One region of the Lactobacillus sp. wkB8 genome, then DNA from elsewhere that is predicted to be linked to it. Evidence: predicted binding sites of a transcription regulator. Region 1 holds the regulator's gene; each other region holds the start of a gene.
What was found. Region 1 encodes NrdR, which represses ribonucleotide reductase genes. Its sites were predicted from a motif close to ACACNATATATNGTGT; they were not measured.
Positions count from the first base shown of each region.

Region 2: a site for NrdR is predicted at 8,307-8,322, ahead of nrdJ (ribonucleoside-triphosphate reductase, adenosylcobalamin-dependent). Genes of this name have one in related genera too.
Region 3: a site for NrdR is predicted at 3,729-3,744, ahead of LACWKB8_RS08810 (deoxynucleoside kinase). Genes of this name have one in related genera too.

Region 1 is NZ_CP009531.1:1,254,091-1,264,646, reverse strand. It holds gene murC (UDP-N-acetylmuramate--L-alanine ligase) at 28-1,341, shown strand; gene polA (DNA polymerase I) at 1,511-4,186, shown strand; gene mutM (bifunctional DNA-formamidopyrimidine glycosylase/DNA-(apurinic or apyrimidinic site) lyase) at 4,200-5,030, shown strand; gene coaE (dephospho-CoA kinase) at 5,027-5,629, shown strand; gene nrdR (transcriptional regulator NrdR) at 5,631-6,098, shown strand; gene LACWKB8_RS09265 (DnaD domain protein) at 6,101-7,462, shown strand; gene dnaI (primosomal protein DnaI) at 7,472-8,374, shown strand; gene thrS (threonine--tRNA ligase) at 8,680-10,556, shown strand, end outside.
Region 2 is NZ_CP009531.1:88,254-98,809, forward strand. It holds gene LACWKB8_RS00400 (alpha/beta hydrolase) at 1-557, opposite strand, end outside; gene LACWKB8_RS00405 (1-deoxy-D-xylulose-5-phosphate synthase) at 592-2,346, opposite strand; gene LACWKB8_RS00410 (helix-turn-helix domain-containing protein) at 2,608-3,441, shown strand; gene LACWKB8_RS00415 (NAD(P)-dependent oxidoreductase) at 3,522-4,385, shown strand; gene LACWKB8_RS00420 (cob(I)yrinic acid a,c-diamide adenosyltransferase) at 4,456-4,998, opposite strand; gene LACWKB8_RS00425 (ECF transporter S component) at 4,995-5,513, opposite strand; gene LACWKB8_RS00430 (DUF4430 domain-containing protein) at 5,521-5,913, opposite strand; gene nrdJ (ribonucleoside-triphosphate reductase, adenosylcobalamin-dependent) at 6,001-8,235, opposite strand; gene LACWKB8_RS00440 (YjjG family noncanonical pyrimidine nucleotidase) at 8,874-9,584, shown strand; gene LACWKB8_RS00445 (aldo/keto reductase) at 9,648-10,511, shown strand; gene proC (pyrroline-5-carboxylate reductase) at 10,527-10,556, shown strand, end outside.
Region 3 is NZ_CP009531.1:1,900,544-1,911,099, forward strand. It holds gene amaP (alkaline shock response membrane anchor protein AmaP) at 1-436, shown strand, start outside; gene LACWKB8_RS08795 (DUF2273 domain-containing protein) at 448-630, shown strand; gene LACWKB8_RS08800 (Asp23/Gls24 family envelope stress response protein) at 655-1,167, shown strand; gene LACWKB8_RS08805 (ABC transporter ATP-binding protein) at 1,401-3,029, opposite strand; gene LACWKB8_RS08810 (deoxynucleoside kinase) at 3,793-4,443, shown strand; gene LACWKB8_RS08815 (deoxynucleoside kinase) at 4,456-5,145, shown strand; gene LACWKB8_RS08820 (amino acid ABC transporter permease) at 5,412-6,053, shown strand; gene LACWKB8_RS08825 (amino acid ABC transporter ATP-binding protein) at 6,069-6,722, shown strand; gene LACWKB8_RS08830 (amino acid ABC transporter substrate-binding protein) at 6,723-7,571, shown strand; gene LACWKB8_RS08835 (Cof-type HAD-IIB family hydrolase) at 7,568-8,356, opposite strand; gene LACWKB8_RS08840 (NCS2 family permease) at 8,580-9,887, shown strand; gene LACWKB8_RS08845 (NCS2 family permease) at 10,193-10,556, shown strand, end outside.

The DNA of each region.
Region 1 (10,556 bases):
ATGATAAAAGATTTTGGAGTTCAGAAAATGTTAAACAAAAATAAACAGATTTGGTTTATCGGAATTAAAGGAACTGGAATGTCTGCTCTTGCTCTAGTTTTAAAAGACCTGGGCTTTGATGTTGCCGGCAGTGATATCGCAAAGTATACTTTCACGCAAGAACCGCTGATTAAAGCGGGTATAAAAATATCTTCATTTGCGGCCGATAACATTAAGGATAATGGTCAGGTAATTGTTAAGGGCAACGCTTTTAAAGCTGATAATGTTGAAGTGCAGGCTTGTGAAAGTAAAAATGTTGCTTGGCAAAGTTATCCTGATACTGTAGAAGAAATAATTAAGATGCACACTAGCATTGGTGTTTCTGGGACTCATGGGAAAACTTCTACTACAGGTCTTTTAGCTCACGTGTTAGGAGAAGCTGCACCAACATCTTACTTAATAGGAGATGGTGAGGGCAAGGGTGTTAAGCATTCCCGCTTCTTTGTTTATGAAGCTGACGAATATCGTCGTCATTTTTTGGCGTATCATCCTGACTACCAAATTATGACCAATATTGATTTTGATCATCCAGATTATTTTAAAGATCAATCAGATTATACTTCCGCTTTTCAAACAGCTGCTCAGCAAACGCAAAAAGGACTTTTTGTCTGGGGCGGAAACAGCCGTTTAAAGCAGCTTAAAGCAGATTGCCCCAAATATACTTATGGTTTTGACAGTGACGATGATTTTCAAGCCGTAGCAATCACAAGATCAACTCAAGGGTCCAGTTTTACTGTGTTAAATCACGGACAAAATATCGGTCACTTTACAATTCATCTTTTTGGTGATCATAATATTTTGAATGCTACTGCAGTGATAGCTGTTGCTTATACTGAAAAAATTCCGTTAGCAGATATTCAACAAGGTTTATTGACATATCAAGGAGCCAAAAGACGGTTTTCAGAAAAAGATTTTAAAGATATTAATATTATTGATGACTATGCCCATCATCCGACAGAAATGCGGGCAACAATTCAAGCAGCAAGACAAAAATTCCCTGATAAACGCTTGGTAGTAGTATTTCAACCACATACTTTTTCCAGAACTAAAAAATATGCCAGTGATTTTGAAGAAATTTTGCGCGGAGTTGATAAGGCTTATATTACTCCAATCTATGCCTCTGCTAGAGAAAAGAGCGGTGATATTACTAGTGACGACTTAGTAGCCAAAATCCCTGGAGCAGAGGTAATTGACCTTGATAATATTGCCGATTTGGCTCAAAACAAAGATAGTGTGATCGTCTTCATGGGTGCCGGTGATATTACCAAGTATGAAGATGCTTTGGAAAAGTTATTAAAATAATTGCAATTTTTAGCTAAAGATCAAGTTTTTAAACTTGGTCTTTTTACTTAAAAAAAGCACGAACCAATTACCACAGAATGCAAATAAATCAGTATTGTGCAAGATGTGAGCAAAAACTGTTAAAATGGTAGTTGAATTAAGAAACTTGGTTTAATTATGAGGAGAACTAATGGCTGATAAAAAATTACTTTTGATTGATGGTAATTCAGTTGCCTTTCGTGCTTTTTATGCATTGTTCCGTCAACTTGAAAATTTTAGAAATCCTGAAGGATTGCATACCAATGCCATTTATACGTTTAAAAACATGCTTGATGTCGTCTTAAATGATGTCAAGCCTGACCATGTTTTAGTCGCATTTGATGCGGGTAAAACTACTTTTAGGAATAATATGTATGCCGATTATAAAGGCGGTAGACAGAAAACACCGTCTGAATTGTCTGAACAATTACCATACATTCAAGAACTTTTACATGATCTGGGCATATCCACCTATGAACTCGACAATTATGAAGCCGATGATATTATCGGTACTTTTGCTACAATTGGTGAAAAAGAGGGTTTCAAAGTGACTATTGTTACGGGCGACAAGGATTTAACGCAACTAGCTTCACCTCAAACAACAGTAATGGTCACTAAATCCGGCGTATTGAACTTGGAAGCTTATACGCCTGAACACATGAAGGAAGTTAATGGCGTTACACCAACTGAATTTATTGATATGAAAGCCTTAATGGGTGATAATTCTGACAATTATCCCGGTGTGACTAAGATTGGTCCCAAAAAGGCTTCACAACTTATCCAAGAATATGGTTCTGTAGAAAACCTTTATGATCATATAGATGATATGAAACCTTCAAAAATGAAAGAGAACCTCATCAATGACAAAGATAAGGCTCTTTTAGGCAAAAAATTGGCAACAATTGATCGCCACACTCCTTTGACTATTGGGATTGATGATATTAAGTGGCGCGATGTGGACTATCAAAAATTGCGCAGATTCTATGAAAAAATGAACTTTCGCAAGTTTTTAAGCCAGCTAGACCCTGAAAGTGCTGCTGGGCAAAAAGACCAACCAGTAAAAGATAATAAAGTAGTTGCTTTTACAGAGCTTAAAGAAAATGACATTAGCAACTTTGCGGTTAAAGATGGTCAAGCTACTACTTTTTATTTAGGGATGCTGGGTGCTAACTACCACTTAGCTGATTTTGTTGGTTTTGCTATTAAGATTGATAAGCAAATATACGTAAGTCGCAATGTTGACCTGTTAAAAGAGCCGCAACTTAAGAATATTCTGGAAAATAAGCAAATTACTAAAAATGTTTTTGACTTAAAGCGGACAACAGTTGGCTTAAATCGTTTAGGTATTCATGCTCATGGCATTGACTATGACATGCTTCTTGCTTCGTATTTGATTAATAATGAAAATAATTCGGATGATATGGGCGAGATATGCCGGATGTACGGTGATAATTCGGTTAAAAGTGATTACGACGTTTATGGTAAAGGTAAAAGTGCCCACATTCCAGAAGACGATCAGGTGTTATTTAACCATTTGGCTGGCAAGATAGAAGCAATCGAGAACTTAAAAGAGACATTGTTAGCTAAACTAAAAGAACACGAGCAAGATGATCTTTTTGCCAATATTGAAATCCCTGTTGCCAGAGTTCTGTCTGTGATGGAAATCAATGGTATCAAAGTCCAAGCTGAGACTTTAACGCGGCTTCAAGATGAGTTTGCAGTTGAGCTCAAGAAAATGGAAAAGCAAATTTATGATGAAGCTGGTGAAGAATTTAATATTAATTCTCCTAAGCAATTAGGTCATATTTTGTTTGAAAAAATGGGCTTAAAGCCAATTAAAAAGACCAAAACCGGTTATTCCACATCAGTTGATGTCTTAAATCAGCTAAAGGATGAAAGTCCCATTATTGGACAAATTCTCACTTACCGGCAAATTGCTAAAATCCAGTCAACTTATGTTAATGGTTTACTGGATGTCATTCAAAAAGACGGTCGGGTTCATACCAGATACTTGCAAACTCTTACTGCTACCGGTCGTTTGTCCTCAGTTGATCCTAATTTACAAAATATCCCAACCAGAACCGAGGAAGGTAAGCAAATTAGAAAAGCGTTTGTTCCTAGTGAACCTGATGGCTACATTTTCTCCTGTGATTATTCACAAATTGAATTGCGTGTTTTGGCACAAGTTTCTGGCGATGAACAAATGCAGGAAGCTTTTAGAACCGGTTACGACATTCACGCTCATACCGCAATGAAAATTTTTCACTTAAAATCAACAGCCGATGTCACTCCTTTAATGCGTCGCAGGGCCAAAGCTGTGAATTTCGGTATTGTTTACGGCATTTCTGATTACGGTTTATCTAAAAACCTTAATATCAGCCGCAAGCAGGCCAAGCAATTCATAGATAATTATTTTGAGCAATATCCTCAAATTAAAGATTACATGAATAAAGCAGTCCAGGTAGCCCGTGAAAAAGGATATGCCGAGACAATTATGCACAGAAGACGTTACTTGCCAGATATTCATGCTAAAAACTTTAATGTGCGTTCATTTGCAGAGAGAACAGCAATTAATTCGCCAATTCAAGGTTCTGCCGCAGATATTATCAAGATAGCGATGATTAACATGCAGAAAAAATTAGATGACATGCATCTTAAGACCAAGATGGTAGTCCAGGTTCATGATGAGCTGATTTTTGATGTGCCAAAGGATGAATTGGAAACAATTAAAAAGATCGTACCGGAAGTTATGCAGTCGGCTGTAAGACTAGACATACCTCTTGTAGCTGATTCCGGATATGGTCATAATTGGTTTGATGCTAAGTAAGGAGTAACTTGTAATGCCGGAAATGCCAGAAGTTGAGACTGTGAGACGGACACTTCTTCCTCTTATCAAAGGAAAGACAATCAAAGAAGTAACAGTCTGGTATCCAAAGATTATAACTGGTGATGCAAAAGAATTTAAGCAGCAGTTAGTTGGTAAAAAAATCACCACAATTGATCGTTATGCTAAATATTTGTTAATTCGGCTTAGCGGCAATTTAACAGTAGTGTCACATTTGCGCATGGAGGGTAAGTATCGTTTAGTTAAAATAAATACTAAAAAGGATAAACACGACCACGTGCAAATTGTTTTTAGTGATAATTCGGCATTGCGTTATAACGATGTGCGTAAGTTTGGGCGCATGCAGTTAATTAAAACGGGAACTGAAAAAGAAAAGACGGGTATTAGCAAATTAGGTGCAGAACCCAACTCAGCAGCTTTTACCGTTTCTTATTTACAAAATGGTTTAGCACGTAAAAAGAAAAATATTAAAAACACACTCCTTGACCAATCTGTTGTTGCAGGTTTGGGCAATATCTATGTTGACGAGGTTTTGTGGGAGACAAAAATTCACCCATTAAGTCAAGCCAATACCATTCCCGCAGAAAAAGTAGCACAATTGCACGATAATATTAATTCGTTAATAGAATTGGCAATTGCTGAACGAGGTACTACAATTCATACCTATCTGGATGCAAACGGTAAAACAGGAGGTTTTCAAAAAATGTTGCAGGTTTATGGTCATAAAGGTGAACCATGTGTGCGTTGTAGTACACCACTTGAAAAGATTAAAGTCAATGGACGAGGAACTACTTTTTGTCCTAAATGTCAGGTGATTTATAAATGACAATGATATTAGGCTTGACTGGTGGAATTGCAAGCGGTAAAAGCACCGCAGATGCTTTTTTTGAAAAAATGCAAGTTCCAGTAATTGATTGCGATCAAATAGCCCATGACATTTTAAAGACCGGTAATCAGGGATACGAAAAGGTTATCAAACAATTTGGCAGTGAAGTCTTAAATGCGGATAGTTCACTTAATCGTTCAAAGTTGGGTCAAATAGTTTTTAATGATGAAAAACAACTTGAAATTTTGAATGAAATTACTCATCCATTGATTTTTACAGAAATACAAGCTAAAATTGCGCTAAACAAGGCTAAGAAAAGCCCCATAATAGTTGTTGATGCTCCTGTTCTGTTTGAGTCAAATGGTCAAAAATATTGTGATCGGACTTTACTGATTGCTATACCAGAAAAATTGCAGCTAGAAAGACTAATGCAAAGAGATCACCTTAGTCAGGATGCAGCTTTAAAGCGCATCAATAGTCAAATGCCACTTAAGCAAAAGGAAAAATTGGCTGACTACGTGATTACTAATACTGGTTCAAAAAAAGACCTTGAGACTAAATTAGAAGAGTTGTTACTTGAAATCAAAGGGGAGGACTAAAATGGAATGTCCTAATTGTCATAAAAATGCATCAAAAGTAATTGATTCGCGTCCGAGTGATGAAAATCGTGCTATCAGACGTAGGCGCGAATGTGAAAACTGTGGCTTTCGTTTTACTACATTTGAACGTGTTGAAACCACGCCTTTATTAGTAATCAAAAATGACGGCACACGTGAGCCATTTAACAGAAAAAAGATTTTGCGTGGAGTGATGGCAGCTGGTCAAAAAAGACCAATCTCAAGTTCGCAATTTGAAGAATTAGTTGATCACGTAGAAAACAAAATCAGGCAGGAAGGAGTTAGTGAAATTTCTTCCAAAAAAATTGGTCAATTGGTAATGGATGAATTGGCTAAAATAGATGATGTGGCCTATATTCGATTTGCGTCAATTTACCGTGAGTTTAAAGATATGTCTAGTTTCATGAAAACTATGGAAGATATGATTGCCAGAAGAGAGAAAGGAAATTAATTATGTTTGAGACTAACAATCCCAAACAGCCTTTTTATATTACAAACAGAGTAGAGCTCTACCCAACAGATTTGCGTGTTTTAATTAAGCTATATCAGCCTTTAGTTGGTTCTTTGGCGGTGGCACTTTATTTAAGTCTGAATGAGGATTATTCTGCCCAAGCTATGCTGTCAGATTCACAGGGGATTTACCGTTTGCAAGAACAAGTTGACTGTGATATTAAAAAATTATTTGCGGCTCTGCACAAGATTGAGGCGGTGGGGTTAATCGAGACCCGACTACTTGACAATCAAATAATGGGCAAAATTCTATGTTTTGAACTTAAAAGTATCCCGTCCAGCAGTGAATTTTTTGGGACTGCGTTATTAGCAAGCTTATTAAAAGAAAAAGTGGGTATTACCGCTTTTCATAAATTAAGCCATGATTTTGCCCGGGAAACTAAACAAAATCAAAACTTTGTTAATGGTGTGAAAACAGCACCAAATATTTCCGCCTCGTTTATGGATGTCTTTCACTTACCAGACCAAGAAGCAATAGACCCTTCAATTGAGGTTAAAGAGGCTGCCCAAGAAAATAATATTGTTACCCGTAATACTGCCACTATCAATGAAAAGGGCCAGATTGACTGGGATTTTATGAAACAGCAATTTGAAATTTACCAGATTGCAGGCAGCGAAATTGACCAAAACAGAGAAGCAATTCGTGCAATTATGAGAACTTATGGTTTGTCCGAACAGGAATTTGTAGATGAAACACTGCCCTGTTTGCATGGTGATTATCATCTAAATATGAACCGGATTAAACAAGCTATTGCTAATAACATTCATGCAGCAACTACTCGGAGTCAGTTACAAAAAAAGACACGTGCAAAGGACAATTCTGAAGTAAAAAACGAGCACTTAAGTAATAGTGAACAAGAATTATTACAAAGCGCAAAAGCGAACTCACCGGCACAATTTTTGTATCAGCTTAAGACCAGCCGGAATGATTTTGTGGATGCTAGTGAATATCGCGTACTTGATAGTTTATATAATGAAAAAGGTATTTCAGCAGAACTACTCAATATCTTGACTTATGCCTGCTTGAAAAGTGGTCCTAATGTGTCTTTTCGTTTGGCAAATAAAATTTTACATGATTGGCTGCAGCACGGAGTAAAAACCGGTGGTCAAGCTTTGGAATATATGGACAATAGGAAAAAGGCCCAAGAGCAGAAAAGAAAGCAATATGGCAGTTATAGTTCGCGCAAGTCAATTGAAAAGGGCACGGATTGGACTGAAAATAAACCAAAAATAAATTCCGAAGTTTCTAGTGAAGAACTAAAAAAGTTTTTTGAGAATTTTGAAAATAAGAATGGCATGAAGTAGGTGAAATATATGCGACCCATTAAAAAATATATTGTTAAAGGACAATCAGGTAATGCTGAGGAGCAAAGCCCTGAAGCTATTAAACAAAGGGTACTGGCTGAACCTAAGGTGCAAAACTTTATCGCGCAGCATCAAGATCAATTAAATGACAGCATTATTAATAAAAGTCTGCCCACTCTTTACGGCTATTATCTGAGCCAGCATAAAAAAGATCCTGTCACCAGGGGCTATTATCCTGACTTGATAATGAATAAAAATGCCATCAGTTTGAAATTTGTGCCCGAAGACAGCAAGCTTATTCATGATAGAGAAATATATATCAAAAGACATTTGCGCCTGATTAATTTACCTGATGGGTTGCATGATGTTCGCCTAAGTCAGATTGAACTGACCCCGGAAAGAGCCGAAGTGATGACCCGCATTCAGCAATTCTTATCAAGATATGCTAAAGATGTTCATCAGAAGGGACTTTATTTATCGGGCAATTTTGGTATCGGCAAAACATATATATTGGCGGGACTTGCTAATCAAGTTGCTGCCATGGACAAGTATGTTGTTTTCTTGCATGTTCCGACATTTATTGCAGGTTTATCCAGTCATTTTAGTGATAATAGTGTTCAGGATGAAGTACAAAAAATTGCTAACGCTGATTTTTTAATACTAGATGATATTGGAGCTGAAAGTTTGAGTCAATGGTCGCGTGACGAGGTCTTGGCGGTAATTCTGCAGGCCAGAATGGATAATGTGCTGCCAACATTTTTCTCATCGAATTTTGCAATGAGCGATCTGGCAGATCATTTCAAAGAAACCAAAAATTCTATTGATCCTGTAAAAGCAGCGAGATTAATGGAAAGAATCAAGTCTTTGGCGACTGAAGTAGTAATTTCTGGACCAAATAGAAGACACCAATAAAAATATTTTGCTGTAAATCTATGAAAATAAACTTGCATTAAAAAATTATTGGGCTATAATTAACTGCAATGAATGAACATGTTGCTACGCACCACAGAGAGAGGGCAATATTCTGGAAGCTCCCATTAGCGTTTGCAACCCACTCATTCGTACCTAAAATTTTAAAATGGGTTAGATCCGTTAACAATCTACAACGAGATAGTCCAGATTTTTGGACTAAATTTTGGGTGGAACCACGTTAATTAACGTCCCAGTGCTTAATTGCACTGGGACTTTTTTTATTTCTTAAATTTTCGGAGGAAAAAATGAGTTTTTCAATTACATTGCCTGATGGCTCAAAAAAAGATTTTACTGAGGCAGTCACAGTTTCAGAACTAGCACATGGTATTGCTACATCTCTAGGTAAAGTAGCTCTTGGAGCAAAAGTAAATGGTCAAATTGTTGGTTTAGATTACAAATTAGACCAAGATGCCAGTGTTGCTATTATTACTGATAGGGATGAAGCTGGTCTAGATATTTTAAGAGCAACAGTAGCCTTTGTTTTTGAAGCAGTTGCGCAGAAAGCATATCCAGAGATTCACTTTGGTGAGCACGCAGCAGATGATGATGGTTTTTATGTTGACACTGACAAAGAAAATCAAATCAAAGTTAGTGAACTGCCGGAACTTGAAAAAGCAATCAAAAAAGTAATCAAAGCAGGAGATAAGATTGAATCTTCTTTTCTGCCAAAAGCTGAGCTTGCCGAAATTTTTAAGAATGACCCGTATAAGAGTGCGTTGCTAAAAGATGAAAAAGACGATCAAGTGCATGTCTTTAAATTAGGTGATTTTGTTGATTTTGGCTTTGAAGCCCTATTGCCAAATACGGGCAAAATTAAACAATTTAAGTTATTATCGGTTGCCGGTGCTTATTGGCAAGGTCAATCATCAAACCCAATGCTTCAAAGAATTTCCGGAACAGCGTTCTTTAAAAAAGCTGATTTAGATGCCGATATTAAGCGTCGTGAAGAAATTAAGGAACGTGATCACCGAACTATCGGACGCGACCTTGATTTATTCTTTGTTGATCCTAAGGTTGGAGCTGGTTTACCTTATTGGATGCCAAAAGGAGCCACAATTCGCCGAGTAGTTGAACGCTATATTATCGACAAAGAAGTGGCTGATGGTTACCAACATGTATATACTCCAGTTTTAATGAATGTTGACGCATACAAGACATCTGGACACTGGGCACATTATCGTGACGATATGTTTCCACCAATGGATATGGGTGATGGAGAAATGCTTGAACTGCGCCCAATGAATTGTCCGTCACATATTCAAATTTACAAGCACCATATCCGTTCATACCGTGAACTGCCAATTAGAATTGCAGAGCTGGGTATGATGCACAGATATGAAAAATCGGGTGCGTTATCAGGTTTGCAACGTGTACGGGAAATGACTTTAAATGATGGTCATACCTTTGTCACGTTGGACCAAGTACAGAGTGAATTTTCTAAGATTTTGACTTTGATTTTAGACGTTTACAAAGACTTTGATATCACGGATTACTACTTCAGACTTTCATACCGTGATCCAAAGAATACTAAAAAGTATTTTGCTAATGACGAGATGTGGGAAAGAAGTCAGGCAATGCTGAAGAAGGCAATGGACGACATGGGTCTTGACTATGTCGAAGCTGAAGGTGAAGCTGCCTTTTACGGCCCTAAACTTGATATTCAGACTAAGACGGCGTTAGGTGCTGATGAAACTATGTCCACAATCCAGTTGGACTTTATGCTTCCAGAACGCTTTAACTTAAGTTATGTAGGTCAAGATGGTGAAGAACATCGTCCAGTTATGATTCACCGCGGTATTGTCGGTACTATGGAGCGTTTCATTGCTTACCTGATTGAAATTTACAAGGGTGCCTTTCCAACTTGGCTGGCGCCAGTTCAAGTAGAAGTGATCCCAGTTAACCTTGATGCCCATTCTGACTATGCTAAGAAAGTTCGCGATGAATTGAATAAGCGCGGCTTCAGAGCAGAAGCAGATTTACGTAACGAAAAATTAGGTTACAAAATACGTGAATCGCAAACTCAAAAAGTACCATACACTCTTGTTTTAGGTGATAAAGAGCTCAAGGACAATAGTGTCAACGTTCGTCGCTATGGTACAGAAGAAGAAGTGGCTAAGGACTT
Region 2 (10,556 bases), 760 kb from region 1:
TCTCCAATATAACCGTTATAATGGCCGGCAATCGAAACCTGTTTATTTAGATGAGGCATGTGCGAATTAGTCGCATTATTGTGTAAGTAATAGGCAATTTGTAGATTGCCCATCGAATGCCCTACTAAGTTAATTCGCTTAAAGTGATACCTTTTTTGCAGTGCAATGATCACGTCTTTAATATAATTGCTGCTTTTGTTCATGGTAGCAATTTGATTATTTGTTCCAGCAAAAATGCTCTTATTATTTTGGAGGTTGACTTCAACTATCGGGTTCTTGGCTCGTTTTTTTATTGTCCCTATTAAGGTGACTTTACCTGTAGAGCTAACATCGGCACGAATAACAGAATTAGTAGCATGATGTTTTTGCGCATAAGCCACCATACTTTCTTCAGCGTGGTAACTGCTGCCCCAGCCATGTACAAAAAGTGTTGGCGTATCAATGCGAATGCTGGCACCATTTTCTTCCTGGTAGTTGTTTTTAAATATGTAAACGGCAAGTAGCAATAACGCTAATAGCAATGTGCCTATTATGATAGATTTTCTTTTTTTAGTCATTATTAATCAGCTCCTAAAGAATCATTAGTTGCAATTATAAAATTTGCTGCACATCTGCCACAATTTGATCAGCAGTTAAATGATTTTGGCGGTAAATTTCTGACAATGGAGTTTGATCGGTATAAACGCGGTTTTGGCCGTAATTGAGTATTTTAACTTTTGTTTTTCCAAGGTAGGATGCCACTTTTTGTCCAAAACCACCATCTAGAGAATTATCTTCAAGAGTCACAATTACTTCATGACTAGCAGCTAACTGATTAAGTGTTTGTTCATCCAAGATATTGGCAGAGAGTGGGTTGACTAAGGTAGCATCCAATTTAGTAGCTACTTCTTTTCCTAATTGATAAAAATCTCCTAGTGCCAAAATAGCTACATCTTTGCCTGGAATAATTGAATACTTGATTTCTGAGTAATTTGTATAATCTGTAATTATATTTTGTTCGTCTGAGTCTGGCACATTAGCCGGCATTTTAATAGCAACGGGGTGGCATCTTTGTCTAATTGCCCACTTGATCATTGCTTTTTCTTCTTCTAGCGTAGTAGGAGCAAGATAAATCCAGTTAGGCAAGTTAGAAATCATTACTTGATCAAAGATTCCCAAGTGAGTTTTTGATTGATTAGAAATTCTCCCTCCCGCAACTAACATTACAACTGGCAGGTCATTGGCAGCTGTATCGTGAGAGAGTTGGTCAAAAGCACGCTGTAGGAAAGTAGAATTTTCCATTAAAACTGGAATGCCACCTTCTTTAGCAAAACCAGTGGCGAAAGCAACAGATTCTTGTTCAGCAATACCAACATCAGTGTAATGATCTGGAAATTCGTTTTTAAAATCATCAAGGTCAAAGACACCCGGAATGGCGGCATCTATGGCCATTATATTCTTTCCTGCTTTAATCTCATTTTTAATCACATCAAGAGCAACTGAATTGGGAGTAGAACCCTGACTTTCTGGAGCAAGTGGCTGATCATCTTGCAAATTAAAGGGTGATACCCAGTGGTGAGCTTCTTCATCAAGAACTGCAGGCTCATAGCCTTTGCCTTTAAGCGTATTAATGTGTAATAAAATTGGGTGGTTAACATCTTTAACTGCCTTAAAAGCGGCAATCATATCAGCAAGGTTATTACCGTCTGCGACATAGCGGTAATCAAAGCCCATTGCCGTAAACGGATTTTCAGCAGTCTGGCCATTTGTGTCTCGTAATTTTTTCAAAGCAGTTACTAAGCCGCCAACATTTTCATCAATTGACCACTGATTATCATTAACTACGACTACCAAGTTATTCTTTTCAATTGCGGCATTGTTTAAACCTTCAAAGGCCAGTCCGCCAGTCATGGAACCATCACCAATTAAAGCCATAATGTTTTCATGGTTGCCCATTAAGTCTCGCGCTTTAGCCATTCCTGTTGCTAGAGCAATAGATGTTGAAGTGTGACCGATTGAGTAATAATCATAAGGACTTTCATCAGGGTTGGTATATGGGGTAACGTCTTCATAGTGATCAGGATCAAGCCAAGCCTGTGCCCGTCCTGTTAACATTTTATGTGGGTATGTTTGGTGTGAAACGTCCCAAATAATTTTATCTTGTGGAGCATTAAAGACGTAATGATAGGCAATTGTAGCCTCCACAATCCCTAAATCGGGACCAAGGTGTCCGCCTTCAGCTGCATCTTTTTCTAAGATTAATGTTCTGATTTCCTGGGCTAATTTTTTCATTTCAGGGATACTTAATTTTTTTAAATCCTTAGGTCCGGCAATTTGGTTTAGTAAAAAATCTTCATGTTTGTTCATTATCAAGTGCCCCCCTGCACTAATTTATTCAATGTTTATTAATAATTATAAAATACTTTCCTGTAAGAGTGAGCTAGCAATTGGGTAAATTACTCTCACCAGCAACATAAATTTTATAATTGTAAAAATTGTAGTACTTAAAGTTAAGGTTAAGTCAAATAGTAAACAGATTTTTTAGTTAAATATCGTTTACACTATAGTTACTAAGTAAATTTGAACATTGTGAAACCGAAAGTAAACATAATGACAATTGGAGAATTATTGAAGCAATTTCGTATTAAAAATTTAAAAACACAGAAAGAATGGGCGTCTGGCATAGTTAGTCCTTCATACTATGCCAAAGTAGAAAAAGGGCTTCACCGTATTACCGCCGAAGACTTATTAGCGATTTTAACTGCTAACCAGATTAAACCGGAAGATTTTTTTAACAAATTAAGTGCTAATCAGGAGCATGACAATGCAGCCAGCTTTATTGATCGTGAAGTAAACAGGGCATATTATCAGAATAATCCTGCTAAAATCAGAAAAATCAGGCAGTATGTAGCAGATAGTGATTTTAAAGATAAAGAAAAGATACTATTGCTGATTGATTTCGAATTGGCCGATGTGGAAAATAAGCTGGCAGATTTGAGTGAAACTAAAAAAAGCAAATTGAAAAGCTGGCTCTTTGACCAAAATGATTTTGACGAGAGAGCGTTGCGAATTTACATTAATTTAATCCCAATTTATGATTTAAAGAGCAATTTGCTAATAGGTAAAAAGATAGTTGAAAAGTTAAAGAACGTTTCAAAACCGCGCCAGCAAGAAGAATTGTTAGATGTCATCTGCAATATCTTGATCATGTGCATTGAGCAAAAGTCATATACTGAAGCACAATACTTTATTACTGCTGCTGAAAAGGTGAAGATGATTCCTGAACTCTTTTTCTGCAAAAATATGCTGGTTTTATTGGAAAACATGGTCAATTATCATTTTGTGCATAAACCTGAATATATATCTAAGTGCAAGTGGGCAATTAAGAATTTTACTTTATTAGGGATGCCGGAATATGGTGAGCAGGCAGAACTTTTTGTTAACGAAAACCTAAATAAATAAAAAATCCACTTATTAAAGATAAGTTAGTGGTATGATTAAATTATTAAGAAAACGTTTTATTTAATAGAGGAGAATTGATTATGAAAATAGGTTTTATTGGAACTGGAGTTATGGGAAATGCCATTTGCCTTAACTTGTTAAAAGCTGGTCATCAATTGTGGGTTTATAATCGCACTAAGAGTAAGACTGATAATCTGGTTGCAAAAGGTGCTACTTGGTGTGATAATCCTAAAGCTGTAGTTGAACAGACTGAGATAATTTTCACTATTGTGGGGTTTCCCGCTGACGTTGAACAAGTTTATTTCGGCGATAACGGTATTTTGCAAGCCGAAGTTAAGGGCAAAAATCTGGTAGACATGACCACTTCCAAGCCTGCTTTAGCACAAAAAATTTTTGCTGCAGGTGAAAAGCAGGGCGCTAAAGTATTGGATGCCCCTGTTTCTGGCGGTGATTTAGGTGCTAAAAACGGTACGCTGACCATTATGGTTGGCGGCGATGAATCTGCTTATCAAAACTTGGAACCTGTTTTTAAGGATTTCGGAAAGCAAGTTCACTTTTTTGGACCAGCTGGTGCAGGTCAGAATACTAAAATGGCTAATCAGATCATGATTGCAGGCACCATGACCGGTATGACAGAAATGCTGGTTTATGCAAAAAAGGCGGGGCTTGACCTTGAAGCAGTCCTTAAAACGGTCGGAGCAGGCAGTGCAGCTAACTGGAGCTTGAGTAATTATGGTCCGCGAGTCTTAAAGGGTGACTATACCCCGGGCTTTTTCAGCAAACACTTTTTGAAGGATTTGCGCATTGCTCTAGAGACTGCTAAAGAAATGAAAATTGAGCTGCCAGCAACCGAAGAAGCTAAAAAGTTATACGAAACATTAGTTGATGAAAAGCACTTGGGTGACTTGGGGACTCAAGGACTAATTAAATTGTGGTGGCAGTAAAATATTAATTTTAAACAAAATAAAAACGGGGTAGTTTCAATTACGAAACTACCTCGTTTTTTGAGCTTGCTTACTTAATTTTACTTTTGACTTCTGGCACACCGTCTAGCACATTAGCATAACGAGCTAAGGTAAAGAGGTAGTCTGACAAGCGGTTGATGTATTCCAAACAAGCGGGAGCAAGTTTTTGTTCTTCAGCGTTTAGTTTTACCATGGAACGCTCGGCTCGTCTGGCAACTGTACGGGCATAGTGTAAGTGAGTGGCAGTGATCGAACCGCCAGGTAAAATGAAATGGGTTGTTTGAGGAATTTGTTTATTAAGTTCGTCGATCTGTTTTTCAAGTTCTGCTACTTTTTCAGCCGTAATTTCTTCGTGTCTTTTGACAACAATGTCACTTTCCAGTTCATATAAGTCTCGTTGCAAATTTTGTAAAGGAGTATGCAGCTTCTGACATTTGGCAGACAAGTTGGCAATCACAACGCCTAGGTAAGAATCAAGTTCATCAATATCACCGACAGCGATAATCTGCAGGTCGTATTTGGGAACCATTTTGCCGGTTACCTGTTTGGTAAAGCCTTGATCGCCCACCTTAGTGTAGATTTTAATTGTCATAATAGCCTCCGTTTATAATGATCAAGTGCAATGTTTAACGGCTTGTATAAAATTGGGTAAAACACTAGGTTGCCGACAGCATGATAAGTATCAAAGACCAGACTGCCTGCCCAATAAGCTAGGAACGCATTGAAACCGCCAAATATAGACATGCCGAAGTCGACAAAGCAGCCATATTCCCAGCCGAGAAAAACAGCAAGAATAAGTTGCAGTGTAAAATGTTTTTTAAGTGGCGTAAATTTACTGAGCAAAGCCACAGTTAAAACACAGCCGCCATAGGCTAAGACTTGTGATACTGTCCAAATGCCAAAGCCTAAGTAAATGTTGGAAACTACCATAGTTAAAAGGGCTAAAGCAAAGCCGAAGCCAAAGCCAATATTTAAAGTTACAATCATCAAAATATCGGTTACTGGTTGAACATTGGGCACAGGAATAATTTCAAATATTCTTAGTGCCACACACATGGCTGTTAAAATTGCTAATAACGCTATTTTCTTAGTTGAACTGCGGACCATAGCAATTTTAGAAGTTAACTTTTGCTAAAGTAAATTTAATTTTATCTTTGTTAGCAAGCTTCTGTATTGCCGCACCTTTTTGTGCAAACTTGCCGTTAATGGTGTAAGTCCAATAAATCTTCTTGCTCTTATTTTGGCTCTTACCAGCTATTGAAGTAATAAGACCGTGATCACTCTTTATTTTCCAGCACTTTTTCAAACCGCGCATTACGGTTGAGTTCTTAGGCAATTTAATAGTCTTTTTCTTGTAATTCTTGTTATGTACTTTAAGGGTGTAAGTAACTTTGATTTTGCTGCTGGCGTCTACCTGTTGGACATTTTGGGTTGTTTCGTAGCCAGCAAAAGTAAAGGTAAAAATAGTGGCTATTCCGGTTAAAACTGATAATTTGCTTTTCTTCATAATATACTCCTAATCTATAGATTTTTGTGCAAGCACTAAAAACTTCGTACTTAGCTGCTTGCACGGCACTAGTTTAATTTAAAAAACTTATTTAACTGGACATGCACCAGATTCACAGTCTGTTTGGTCAACTAATTCCAAATCTTTTTGATCATCATTTTGTTCTGCAAATACTTGGGCTACATCACCGGTAATTTCAGCTTTTCTTTCCTCATATTTAACTTTATCGATTGGTTCTTTTGGCGCTTGTTTAAGTGAACCACCATAGTATGGCAATAAGGAAGTTGACTTAATTACATGCCGGTATTGTTCAAAGAGTGGGGTAATCTTGTCACCTTCATTGCTTTGGAAAGTAACGGTACAGCTAACTGCATTATCTGACCAATAAGTTTGCAAAAAGGCTTGTGTTGCAAATTGTTCTTCAATTGAAACTGTACCGGCAGAAGCAAAGTTCTTGCTGTCGGCGTGAGCAGCACGCAATGGAAATTCAACACAAGTTGTGTTTGGTGAATAAATATCAGGTTCTGAATAGTAACCACATGCGTCTAATGCTTTAAGCAATGGATCAGAAGCTTGGAACCTAATTCTTTGAATTAAGTAGCCGGCATAGTGGAAGTGCATTCCTTCAGAGGCCCCAGCCAATTTGGCAACAGTACCAGAAGGCTTAACAGTTGTGTGCTTGATTGACTCATTGCAGTTTAAAGTTTTGCTGTATTCTTTATCAGCATCAATGACAGCTTGGTAAGCTTCAGTAACCATTTTAATTCCCTGAGGGTCGTAAATTGGCTTTTTAATCTTTGCGCCGGTTTCTTCATCAGTGCTGTCTTCAAAGCCGGTGACAACCCGGTGACCCAAATCATTTAACAGCCAGTCTTGAATACCTGACATTGAAACACCGATTCTACGATTCTTGGAAATGATGTTGCGGGAAATTTCCCAGTCGTAGTCACTAAACGTTACCCGTTTGGCGTAGCGAGTGGCCAACCTGAAAACGTCCTTTAGTTTCCAACCTTGTTGTTCTGCAATGTATGGGAATACTTCAAACAGGTTGCATGGCTCACCGTTAGCCAAGGAAATCTCTCCGCAAGGATTGGTGCCTTCAACGTCGCCGTCAATATCTTTTTGATAGCCGTCAATGATACGACCATAGTTACGAGATAAGTCAAGGTTAACTATTCCTGGTTCACCGTTTTCTCTAATACCGTTAGCGATTGGTTCGTATTCATCAAAGTTAGAATCAATTGCTACACTGTTGTTTGATGCCCAACGGTGGTGGTAGAGTTTGTCTTTATCCTGTTTCATCGTGATGAAGTCTTGGTCGGTACTTGTACCTAAAGCCAGTTCAGCTGATCTTCTCACATTGCCGGCAACGACTGTTTTACCAATCAAGTTGCAAATATCCGTACAATCAACAGAAGTTAAATTGCCGCCAACCCGATTGTTAATAATGTTGTTGATATCAAAAAGCATTTCCACTAACGGCATAGGTCCAGAAGCAGTACCGCCAAAACCGTGAATTTTAGCCCCGTAAGGACGAATTCTGCTGATGTCCAGTACCAATTTGGTCTTGTTTTCAGCATTGGTTTGATTAAAATGCATGTCAACTAAACGAGCATTGGCCAAAACCCAACCTTCACGGGTATCAGGCAAGTTGTAGTATACGTAGTCAGACTTGCCGTCATTTTGCTTTGCCCATTCGTCTTTGTCCGTTGCACCCAATTTAACCGAATCCGCGTATGAGGCACTCTTTTTGTCGATCACGATTGTTAAATCGATTTTGTTATCAACTGTTGGGATCTTTTGAATGTTGTCTTGGACAACAGAAAAGCCAACGCCGCCGCCTTTCATTAGTTGGTCAAAAAGAAATGAAAATGGCATTGAAACTGCTTCTTGCGTTTGCCCTAAATAGTCTGGCACTATATGGCTGTCACCATATTTTTGGGGACGAATAGCTATAAACCAGCAATTATTCAACGAATCACCATTACGCTTTTGGTAATCTGTCCCGGAGACCCAGAGGTTACGACCAGAAGGCGTTGCGCCTAAACCGTAAACCAATTTAAATAGGCTCTTGGCCTCATCAGTTAGTTCATCAACTACTTCATTTGCAGGAGAATCTTTGAGACGAGGATCAAGATTAATATTGCCTTCGATTACGCGTTTAACCGTCTCATCCCAATTTTCGGAACGATTTTTTTCAGGAAGCCATCTGGCGTAGGTCCGTTTGTAAGTAACCCAGCCAAGCTCTCCCCAGTGGGGAGTGACAGTTTGTTTCACTTGATCAATGTAACCCTGATCTAAGGTTATGCTCGTATTTTTCATATTCAAAGTTACTCCTTCAACTAGCAAATTGTTCCACAGACACATCATCTATGGCTACAAGTAGAACTATACCACAATATCTTGTATTTACTAGAGGAAAGTTTGCTCTTAAACACAAGTAAAAGTCACAACTTGATGTGCGAGTAAGTTGTCGGGGATAATAAAAAAACATATAGAATTCGAAGATATAAAAAAAGCATAATAAGCTAAAAATAGCGTTTATTATGCTTGAATATATTTTTGTTTTTAAACTAAAAATTAGTGCCTAGCTAACGTGAAGAAAAGGAAAATTAAGCCAAGAATAACGACTATTGGCACTAATAAATGAATAAAGAAAATAAAGGCAAGTGTGCAAGTTAAAATGAAAAATAAGATTTTAAATATACCAACGCCCAGTTTTATAAATAACCAAATTAACAAGAATGCTAGTAATAGTCCAACCATGCTTAATCACCCCTTTTATCAGAATTAAGTGATATTATAGCTGATTTTTAAGAAGAGTAATAGTAATGCAAGCAAAATTTAAAAATAGTTAATTTTGTTCCCAATGTGTGAAATATTGTTATAATAGACCTCCACACTAATTTTTAGTGAATACGCATTTTATTCTGCGGAATAATTGGAGAGGAAGAAATTGCTTGCGTTATAAACAAATAATTTTTGATGTTGATGATACTTTGATTGATTTTGCTGCTACAGAAAATTTTGCTCTGCATAGTCTTTTTCAGGCACATCATTGGCAGTTAACAGACAACATGCAGCGTGATTATCATGCATATAATCAAGGACTTTGGCGTAAGCTGGAACAAGGTAAAATCGATTATAATCAACTCAGCAAGACTGTCTTTAGCGAATTTATCAAAGAAAATTTAGGCATTGATATTGACGGAATTGCAATTATGAACGAATACCGTTCTTATTTTAGTGAAGCTCATAAGTTGCTGCCCGGTGTGACTGATACTTTGCGTTTTGCTAAAAAGCACAATTACGTTTTAACTATTTTAAGTAACGGTGAAGCCTTTATGCAGAGGCACCGTTTGCAGTTAGCGGGCATTGATAAATATTTTTCGCTGATTGTGACATCAGAAGAAGCCGGCTTTGCTAAACCGGATACCCGTATCTTTGATTACTTTTTTGCTCATACTGAAATCGGCCCTGAAGAAACTGTCTTCTTTGGAGATGGGCTGCAGTCCGACATACTGGGTGCAGAAAATTACGGTTTTGACAGCATCTGGTATAACCACCGTAAACGGAAGAATAATATGAATCTGCATCCCTTATATGAGGTAGCAACATATCCGGAATTTGTGGCTTTGCTCAAGGGTGATTTGCAAAAGCAACCGCAATAATTGCTATCTTTTCCTGTAGAAGTATAGTTCAATCCTGTATAATAATTATTAGAGGTGAGAATAATGACTTTAAATATTCATTCTTTTAATGATACTTATGAATTAAATAATGGCGTTAAAATACCAGTCATTGGTTTAGGAACTTGGCAAACACCCGATGGTGAAGTAGCCAAGAACACTGTGAAGGACGCACTGGATCTGGGCTATCGCTTAATTGATACGGCTGCAGCTTACGGCAATGAGGAGAGCATCGGACAAGGAATTAAACAAAGCGGGGTCAATAGACACGACTTATTTGTAACCACTAAATTATGGAACGATCATCACGGCTATCAGGCAACTAAGGCTGCGATTGATGAAAGCTTGACTAAATTAGATTTAGATTACCTTGACTTGTATTTGATCCACTGGCCTAATCCAGCACCTGTGCGTGATCACTGGGCTGAATTAAACGCAGAAAGCTGGCAGGCAATGGAAGAAGCTGTTCAGGCAGGTAAAATTCGCGCAATCGGAGTATCGAATTTCAGACGTAAACACTTGGATGAGTTGCTGAAGACCGCCAAAATTCGTCCTGCTGTCAATCAAATTTACCTTAACCCAAGTGATATGGAAGAAGATGTGACTTCTTATAATAAAGAACTCGGTATCTTGAGCGAAGCATATTCACCACTTGGCAGGGGCGGTTTATTTGCTAATGAAACTGTCGTTTCTGTTGCGCAACACTATGACAAGTCTCCAGCGCAAGTCTTATTACGGTGGTCTTTGCAACACGGCTTTGTCCCATTACCAAAATCTGTCCACCGCGATCGGCTTGAATCTAATTTACAAGTTTTTGACTTTACAATTAGTGATGCTGATATGGCTAAACTTGATGGTTTGCATGGAGCAGCTAAATTAGCAAATGATCCAGATCACACGGACTTTTAAAAAAGGTGGTAGCTGATGAAAATTGGTTTTATTGGAACTGGTAAG
Region 3 (10,556 bases), 650 kb from region 1:
GCATTTAGGTTCTCTTAATCCCATCTTTACATGGTACTTAATTGGTATTAGTGCAATTATCTTTATAATACTAATTATCAGTTTATTTGTCATCCTATTCTGGCCAGTCCAAAGATACTTTAATCTAATTCACAAACGTGATGGTCAAGTTAAAGTCACCTCAAAAGCTATCAACAGCTTTGTAATGAATTCACTTGCTGATTTACCTTACCTAAATAATGCTAAAGTTAGTTCCAAGTTAACAAAACGCCATATTAAAATCAAAATTGGCGGTGACCTTGGTGCAGGTGAAAACATTTCTGCTCTACTTGATGAATACCTTGAAGAATTGAAAAAGAATCTAAAGCAGTTGCTGGGAATTGAACAAAAGCCAAAAATTAACATCAAGTTTACCAATTATCACAAAGGGGCTAAACCTGAGAAGCGCGTTCAATAAAGGAGGTTAAGATGAAAGAAGAATATAAAAAATACCTCCCAGAAATAAGCGGTGCTGTAATTGGTTTGTTACTGGCATTTTGCTTTTTGGTACTGGGATTTTTCAAAACTATTTTCGTCATTGTAATGTTAGTCTGTGGCTTTTTAGTTGGTCATTACTGGCCGGTATTTAAAAAGATGTTGCAGAATAAATAATTTAATATAAGGAGTATATGCAATATGGTACAATCAAGTTCAAATCAAGGAAGTTCAAAACCTGAAGTTAAAGGCGATCTAAAATATGATTCAAAGGTGATTCAAAAAATCGTGGGTATTGCCTTATCTGACATTAAAGGTCTTTTAACAGTTAACGGCGGCTTTTTCTCAAATATTGCTGATAAAATAGTTAATAGCGATGACGTCACTTCAGGTGTAAATGTTGAAGTAGGCAAAAAGCAAGTAGCCGTTGATATTGAGATCGTTGCAGAATATGGCGTAGACATTACCAAACTATATGATCAAATTAAAGAAAAGATCCAAGAAAAAGTCAAAGAAATGACCGGTCTTGATACAGTTGAAGTCAACGTTACTGTAGTTGATATTAAAACTAAAGAGCAGCATGAAAAAGATTCTGTCAGCTTACAGGACCGTATCACCGGTGCTGCTAACGACACTAAGGATAAAATCAGCGATCAAAAAGACAAAGCTCAAGATAAAGTTGAGGAAAAGAAGAAAGAAAATAGAGTTAAATAGTATTTTCAATCTCAATCGACAAATTGGAAGTAACTTATATAGTGGCATGTAACTAAAAATAGACCATTACAATATCATGCAAAAAGAAGGCCAGCCCCAACTTTAGAGCTAGGCCCTCTTTTTATTTCTGTAGAATTTTAGGTAATAGCCACATTTGCATAAAACACTATGCCCATAATCTAAAAGATTAGAGTTTCACAGCTTTTTAACAGGTCATTAAATGTAGTATTCTATCATCCCAATTCGATTACTTGATCAAACTGCTTTTTGATTTCAGGTCGCAAATGGTGGGAAATATAGATTAACGTTATGTTGTCCAAATCAAGCAGACTCTGTTCGATTTTTTGTCCATCTTTTTCGTCGATTGCAGAGGTAATTTCATCGGCCAGAATAACTTGCGGGTTACCCAACAGTTGCCGTGCTAGTGCAATGCGCTGCTTTTGTCCACCTGAAATATTGTTACCGGCGTGCTTTAAAACAGTGTCAAGACCGCTGGCATTATCTGCAACAAATTCTTCGAGACCGGCGTGCGTAATTGCAGCGTTGACTTCTTTGTCTGTTGCCTCGCGATCTAAAGTGATGTTATAGCGCAGGCTGCCATCAAAAATATACGCGGACTGGTCAATGTAAGCAATCTGCTTGTGCAGCGAACTTAAATTAAGTTCGCGATATTCATCATTATCCCAAGTAAGCGAACCTTGGTACCCAGTTAGTAAACCGCCGATTAATTTTACCAGGGTCGACTTACCGCAGCCTGATGGACCAACAATAGCTACCCGTTCGCCTCGCTTAATGCTGCCAGCAACATTCGTTAAAATCGGTCTATCACTATTGGGGTAGCTGAACGAAAGATCGCTAAATGCAATTTGCTGGGTCAAAGGAGCAACGTCCTTGTCCCCTGTCTTCTTCTGCGCATTAGTTAGTTTATTGTACTTGTCAAAAATAGGCTGCACGGCCCGAATTGAAGTCAGATATATGCTGATTCCTGTCAAGCTACCAAAAACGTTACCAGACAATGAGCCAACAATTATAATGGCACCGATAGGAAGCTGGTTGTGAAAGGCCAGATATCCAGATTCAACGGTTAAAATAGTTTGAGCAAATATACTTATCAGGTTAATTAGTGAATTAGAAAAGGACATTTCCGTGATGTAATTAACCCGAGCCTGTCCTGCTTTATCTGATGCCGCATAGACTATCTTATTGAGCAATTTTTGTTGACCAAGCGTGAGCAGGTTGACAAAACCCTCAAGAGCATCGGTTGCTTTTGCCGTTAACACTTCATTTTGACTACTTTGCTTTTGCGATAACTCCTCCAATTTTTTCTTAAAAAGACGGGGAAATAAAATCATAACAACAGCAAAAACCAAAGTGGTGACAAATAAGAGCGGATGATAAGAAAGCAGGATGACACTGGCAATAATACCTAAGAGTGCACTGCTATATGTTTGCTCTAAACTGAAAAAGCCATCTTGATTAATTTGGTTAATATCATTAGTAAACCAAGAGACATAGTCAGCTTCCGTGTGTTTGTTAAAGCCTTCATACTCTTGGCGACCAATTATATGGGCTAATGCGTTCCTAATGGAATTATCGACGGCCTTGATGATTACAGCGGAATACCGTGAACTACAAAAAAAGAAAATTAGGAAAAAGCCCCAGCTAAGCAAATTTAAACCTGTATCAACAATAAAGCCCTTTAAACTGTGCTGTGTCAAAGCAGTAAGTGCATTACCTTGAAAAATGCTGGCACCAATTTGCCCTAAATTCCGCCCAAAATATAAAATGGCCAGAATCACATACATACCTGAATTACGTTTAACGTAGGTCCAAAGCGAAAATTTTGCTACAGTGTTGTCCATGATTTACTTCCCGTCTAAATCCCTATTTTCAGGGTTAATACTAAAATGACATATCTTCCTGAGAGAAACAGTTTGCAAAGAACATTAATCTTTGACCTATTTCAAAGCTGCAGACTCTTAAATAATTTAATTATTATTGGAAGTTTTAATAGTTTTTGTATTCTTCCTAAAAAGCCCGTCGTATCATTTACAACATGAAACATGTCAGTATACCTTTTTATTTGAAGTATTCGCTGTTTCTTTTATAATCTACTTATCATTTTATGTTTTTACTAACATAAATGCAATTTATTTTTAATTTTTTAGTTTAGAGTTGGCTTATCACGGCAGTATATAAATATTACGAACAATTTTTTGGGACTGAAAAAAGGCAAAATATTCTGCTTTATAAGCGCAAAATCATCTATCATAATTAAATCAATTTAAACCAGGAATTATTGTTTATTACAGCATTAAAAGAATTAAAGTACGGACTAAAGGGATTGATACCTAATAATATCGCTAACATGCCCTAGCAAATTAAGACTTTCCAGTCCGAATTTTAAAATTGGCTTTGTTAATTTTTAATTTTAGTTCCACGTGTAACATTCAACTTAAGCAACAATTTAGTTACTTTATCAAAGCTTAATTTTTTATTCTGTATTATACAAAATCACTTGACTTTTAAGACACAATTTAAATTTACTTTTTGCTTGTATACCACTATATCTCGTATTAAACTAGATAAGAATCTATATGTTGTATTTAATATTTAAGAAAGAACGTGATCCAAGTTATTGTTTTAAGTGGGCCAATTGGAGCCGGTAAATCCAGTTTAACTAGTATTTTAGCTGAGCACTTAGGTACACAAGCTTTTTACGAGGGAGTAGATAATAATCCTGTTCTTCCTTTATATTACCAAGACATGAAACGCTATACTTTTTTGCTTAACATTTACTTGCTTAACCACCGTTTAGCACAAATTAACCAAGCAATTCGAGAAAAAAATAGTGTTTCAGACCGTTCAATCTATGAAGATGCACTCTTTTTCAAAATGAATGCAGACAGCAAAGTGGCTGATCCAACTGAATTTAAGATATATGATAGTCTACTTGAAAATATGATGGAAGATACCCCCGGTAATCCCAGCAAAAAGCCTGATTTACTGATTTACATTCACGTTTCTTTAGACACTATGCTTAAACGCATTAAAAAACGTGGACGTTCATTTGAACAAATCAGTACTGATCCTAGTTTAAAAGACTACTATGCTAGGTTAATTAAGTATTATGAACCATGGTATGAAAATTATGATGCATCTCCTAAGATTAAAATCGACGGGGATAAATACGATTTTATCTGCGATGAAGATGCCAAAAAAGAAGTTTTACGTCAGATTGATGACAAATTGCATGCAATAGGCAATTTAGAATAGAGAAGGAACGTGATGACAGTTATTGTTTTAAGCGGGCCAATTGGAGCCGGTAAATCCAGTCTAACCAGTATTTTAGCTAAATATTTAGGAACCAAACCATTTTACGAAAGTGTCGACAATAACCCAGTTTTGCCACTTTTTTATGCTGATCCTAAAAAATACGCATTCTTACTTCAGGTGTTTTTCCTTAACACTCGTTTTCGTAGTATCAAAAACGCACTAACTGACGATAACAACGTTCTTGATCGTTCAATCTATGAGGATGCCCTTTTCTTCCAAATGAACGCTGATATTGAGCGCGCAACAAGTGAAGAAGTAGATACATATTACGAACTTCTCAACAACATGATGGGTGAACTTAAGCACATGCCAAAGAAAAACCCAGATCTGCTGGTTCACATTAATGTTTCATACGATACCATGATTAAAAGGATCCAAAAACGTGGTCGACCATACGAACAACTGAGCTATGACGCGACACTGGAAGATTACTATAAACGGCTTTTGCGCTATTACAAACCATGGTACGAAAAATACGATTATTCTCCTAAAATGGAGATTGATGGTGACAAGCTGGACTTCATGACTGACGAACATGCCAGAGAAGTTGTACTAGATCAAATTGTTACCAAGCTAAAAGAAATGGGTAAATTACCCAACTCTTGGGACAAACCAACAGATATTCAAATAGAAGAACAATAAACAAAAGTTAGCTTACTCAAAGAACCCCTATTTATTACTCTAGGGGTTCTTTTTCACTTAGTGTTATACTATTTTTTATGTCATTTAATAATCAAGCCTCAAATTGACCAAATACAGGCTTTAGATTGTTTAATCAAAAGTAATAAGGCGCTAGATTTGTGTTATTATTAAATCATATCTTTTTTCACATATTTTTTTAATTATATTATGTACAATTATTGTTACCAACCTAAACTCGGTCTCAGCTAAATACAAAGGAGAAGAAAATGGACTATATCATCTCAATCATGCCCTCTTTAATCACAGGCGCAAAAATGACTTTGATCTTGTTCTTTTGGACTTTGATCGTTTCTATTCCTCTGGGAATCATCGTCAGTTTAGGTTTACTTTCTCGCTTTAAGCCACTGCGCTTAATACTAAAATTCTATATTTGGATTATGCGTGGAACTCCACTGCTTTTACAACTAATTTTTATTTTTTATGGTCTGCCAATCATTGGTATTATATTTCAACGATACGATGCTGCACTTTTTGCTTTCATCTTAAACTACACTGCTTATTTTGCGGAAATATTTCGTGGTGGCTTTCAATCAATACCGGTGGGTCAATATGAAAGTGCTCGGGTTTTAAGGCTAAGCTATTGGCAAACTTTGTCGCACATTATTATTCCCCAGGTTAGTAAAATAGTTATTCCCTCTATTGGCAACGAAGTCATTAATTTAGTAAAAGATACTTCTCTGGTTTATGTTATCGGTTTGGGAGAACTATTACGAGCTGGTAATGTCGCCACTGCTAGAGATGTAACACTGGTTCCATTAGTAATAGTAGGAATAATATACTTAATGATGACCGGTATTGCATCATTCTTACTGAAAAAAATCGAACACAATTTTGCTAAATGGAAATAATGCAAAGGAAATATTATGCTAGAACTTAAGAACATTACTAAAAAATATGGTTCCCGCCTTATACTCAATAAATTAAATCTCACTATCCCCGACAGACAAATTCTAGCTATTGTAGGACCGTCAGGTGCTGGAAAAACCACGCTACTACGTTGTTTAAGTGGGTTAGAAAAAATAGATTCCGGTAAATTTCTCTGGAACGGACAAGAATTTAATCCAGCTGAGCCTGATAGCAAAAACCACATTATTGGTGTCGTTTTTCAAAGTTACGAACTCTTTCCCAACCTAACCGTCATTGATAACATAACTCTTGCGCCTACGTTAGTTTTAAAAGAAACAGCTAGTCAAGCTGAAAAGCAAGCCCGTAAATTATTAAAACAGCTTGATTTAAACGGAAAAGAAAACCTTTATCCGTACCAATTATCAGGTGGCCAGCAGCAAAGAGTAGCTATTGTCAGGGCATTAGCAATGCAGCCTCATATATTATGTTATGATGAGCCCACATCTGCTTTAGACCCTGCATTGCGGACAAAAGTGGGCGAAATAATTTTAAAATTAAAAACCGACAACCAAATGACTCAAATTATTGTCACTCATGACATGGAATTTGCACACCAAGTGGCTGATCAGATTTTTACCGTTAAAGCTCTAGATGATAAGAAGGTAATGTAAGTGAAAATTAAGCGCCTTGCGGCTTTATTAATAACTCTAATTTGTACCTTATTCATTTCTGCTTGTAGCGGCGTATCAGTGAATAGAAAAGCGAATACGGTAGACAATTGGTCTCACATAAAGCAGCGTGGTTACATTACTGTTGGTGTTGATGATACTTTTGTACCGATGGATTTTAGGCAAAAGAATGGTCAGTTAATTGGCTATGATGTCGATCTTGCTAAAGCCGTATTTGATCTTTATGATATCAAAGTTAGTTTCCAGACTATTGATTGGTCAATGAACACCACTGAACTCAAAAACGGTACGATTGACCTCATTTGGAATGGCTTTAGTAAAAATCCCGAACGGAAAGCTAAAATTAATTTTAGTAAAACTTACCTATATTCCACCCAAGTTTTAGTAAGCCTTAAAAAAAATAAGATAGATCAGATCGCTGCCATGAAAGGTAAGACGCTGGGTGTACAAACAGGTTCTTCCGGCTACAATGATGTAATGCAATATCCACAGGTTTTTAAAAAGCGAATTAAAAACCATGAGCCAATTCTCTATGATTCTTTTACAAATGCCTTTATTGACCTTAATGCCGGTCGTATTCAAGGTTTATTAATTGATAGTACTTATGCCAACTATTACATTTCCCGACAAAAGCATCCAGAAGACTATACTCAAATTAATAGTCCATTTCCTAAAGAAGAATTTGGTGTGGGTATGAGAAAAAGTGATATAACTTTAAAACGCAAAATTAACCACGCATTGACCAAATTAGCTAGAAATGGCACTATTACAAAAATTGACCGTAAATGGTTCGGCAAAAAGGCAGAATCTCCATTACTTTATAAAAACTAGTTTAATTGATTGAGTATTAAGGCAATACCATCGTGATTATTATCTAATGTAGTTCTAAATTTTTTCTTCAAATTTTCAGGAGCATTTCCCATTATTACTGGATGGCCAACAGCTTCAAGCATCTTTTCATCATTATAATTATCACCAAAAGCCCAGCAGTCCTTTAAATCTACTCCAAATTCTTGTGCTATCGCTCTAGCACCTTGTCCTTTAGAGACCCCTTTAACAACAACCTCTAACAAGTTAGACGCAGATTTTACTATATAAAATTCAGGATACAAACCCTGTAAGTCTTTCTGCGTGGCATCCAATAATTCTGGGGCCCCCATGAGCAAAATCTTATGCACACCCTTAAGTTTTTTGACTTCAGCAATAGAACTTGGTTGTGCCTTAACTCTTACTATTGCTTCTTCATTTCTAACTCGCCTATTATTTCCTGGGAAATAATACCAGTTATAGCCACTATATACATTCCAAACGACACCATTATTTTTACTTTCAATGTATGTGCATATTTCTGCTGCTTTAGCAGCCGTCATAAAACAGGAGTTCAGTGGTTGTCCCATCTCATCTAGCACTAAAGCACCGTTGTATGCGACCATTGGGCAAGACTTGGTAATTTGTCCTGCGACAGTCATGATTGCTTGGGGCATACGTGCAGAAACCGGAATAAAGACGTTGCCTTTAATAATTTGCTGACGGATAGCAAGTTTAGTTTTCGGGGTAACTTCTTGCTTTGAATTGATTAAAGTACCATCAATATCCGAAAAAATCAGTTTAGCCATTTTTCCTCCTTATGGACTGCAATATCTATGATATTTATTTTCATTTTACCGATTATCCTATCGTGCGGTCAACTTGCGGTTTTGGCTTATAGTTGAGAATAATTGCTTTTTGCTATACTTTTGCCTTTTATAATTCGTGTTTACATTTATTTTTATGAATGGTAAACTATAATCGTTGTCTAATTAATATTAAAAGACGAACAATAAATTTGGGAGAGGTTAGATGAATTTTATAAAGAGTTATTTTCAACTCGATAAATATAAAACCAACGTTAAAATTGAATTTCTCGCTGGTCTAACAACTTTTATCAGCATGTCATACATTTTATTTGTTAATCCTAGTGTTTTGGGCGCTAGTGGCATGGATAAAGGTGCTGTTTTTACAGCAACAGCCTTAGCTAGTGCATTAGGTACAGCAATAATGGGTATAGTTGCCAATTATCCTATTGGTGAGGCCCCAGCTTTAGGCATCAATGCTTTTTTTGCTTATACAGTCTGTGTAGGTATGCATGTTTCATGGGAAACAGCTTTGGCGGCAGTTTTTGTTGCTTCAATTATTTTTATTCTGATCACTATGTTTAAGTTAAGGGAAAAGATTATCAACGCTATCCCTTCTGACCTAAAATTCGCGATTTCTTCTGGAATTGGTTTGTTCATTGCATTCTTAGGAATGCAAGACGGTGGCTTAATCGTAGGAAATAAGTCTACTTTAGTTGGACTAGGTTCCCTTCATGATCCAGCCGTTTGGATTACCATTTTTGGCTTAATTGTCACTGTTATCTTAATGATTTTAAATGTACCCGGTGCTATTTTTATCGGTATGGTCTTAGCTGCCATTTTTGGTGTAATAACTGGACAGATTTCTTTGCCAACCAAAATAGTTTCAGTGGCGCCAAGTATTGCTCCTTCATTTGGTCAAGCAATTTTTCATGTGAAAGATATTAATACTTTACAAATGTGGGTAGTTGTATTGACTTTTCTCTTGGTTACATTCTTTGACACTGCTGGTACTTTAATCGGTTTAGCACAACAAGCTGGTTTTATGAAAGATAATAAAATGCCACGTGTAGGCAAAGCCTTAGCTTCTGATTCAACAGCTATGATGGTTGGTTCAATTTTGGGAACTTCACCAGTCGGTGCTTTCGTTGAGTCAAGTGCTGGTATTGCGGTTGGCGGACGGACAGGTCTAACAGCTGTCTTCGTAGCCATTTTCTTCTTAATATCAATGATATTCAGTCCACTTTTAGGCTTATTTACCACTCACGTGACTGCACCGGCATTAATTATTGTTGGTGTCCTGATGGCACAAAATACGGCACACATACATTGGGATAAAATGGAAATTGCCGTGCCGGCTTTCCTAATTCTAATTGGTATGCCTCTTACCTACTCCATCTCTGATGGTTTGGCTTTAGGACTGATAACCTATCCAATATGTATGGTAGCAGCTAAACGTGCTAAAGAAGTTACCCCAATGATGTGGATACTGTTCTTAGTATTTATAGTTTTCTTATGGGTTTTGAATTTCTAAAATTAATTTCTAAAAAAGCAAATATATTTAAAATATATTTGCTTTTTTTAACACATTTTTTATGAGAGTTACTAACTATTTATCTAATCCCCAAACTAGATTTATTGCACACTAAATTTTGGTGGAGCCTTATTTTAATAATTAAGCAATGATTTTATTTTAACCAATCACAAAGATACTAATCAAAACTAGCCAATAGCAAGTATTTCCTGGGAAATATTCTCTATTCGGGTAACTCACAGTACAAATAAGTTATATACTAGATATATTAGTTTTTTGTAATTTAAATATTTTTGGAGGAAAAAATGACGACATTAGACAAAGTCTTTCATTTAAACGATGCTCATACCACTGTTAAACGTGAATTGATAGCTGCATTAACCACGTTTGTCAGTCTCTCCTACATCCTTTTTGTTAACCCTAACATTTTACACGCAGCTGGTATTGATAAAGGAGCAGCGTTTACTGTCACAGCAATTTCAATTGCAATTGGCTGTTTCATTATGGGTTTGGTAGCAAATTATCCTGTAGCTTTAGCGCCAACATTAGGTAGTGCTGCGTTTTTTGCTTACAATGTCTGTGGCGGCATGCATATTAACTGGCAAACTGCTTTAGCTGCAGTTTTAGTAGCGTCTATCTTGTTTATTTTGATAACAGTCTTGAAATTAC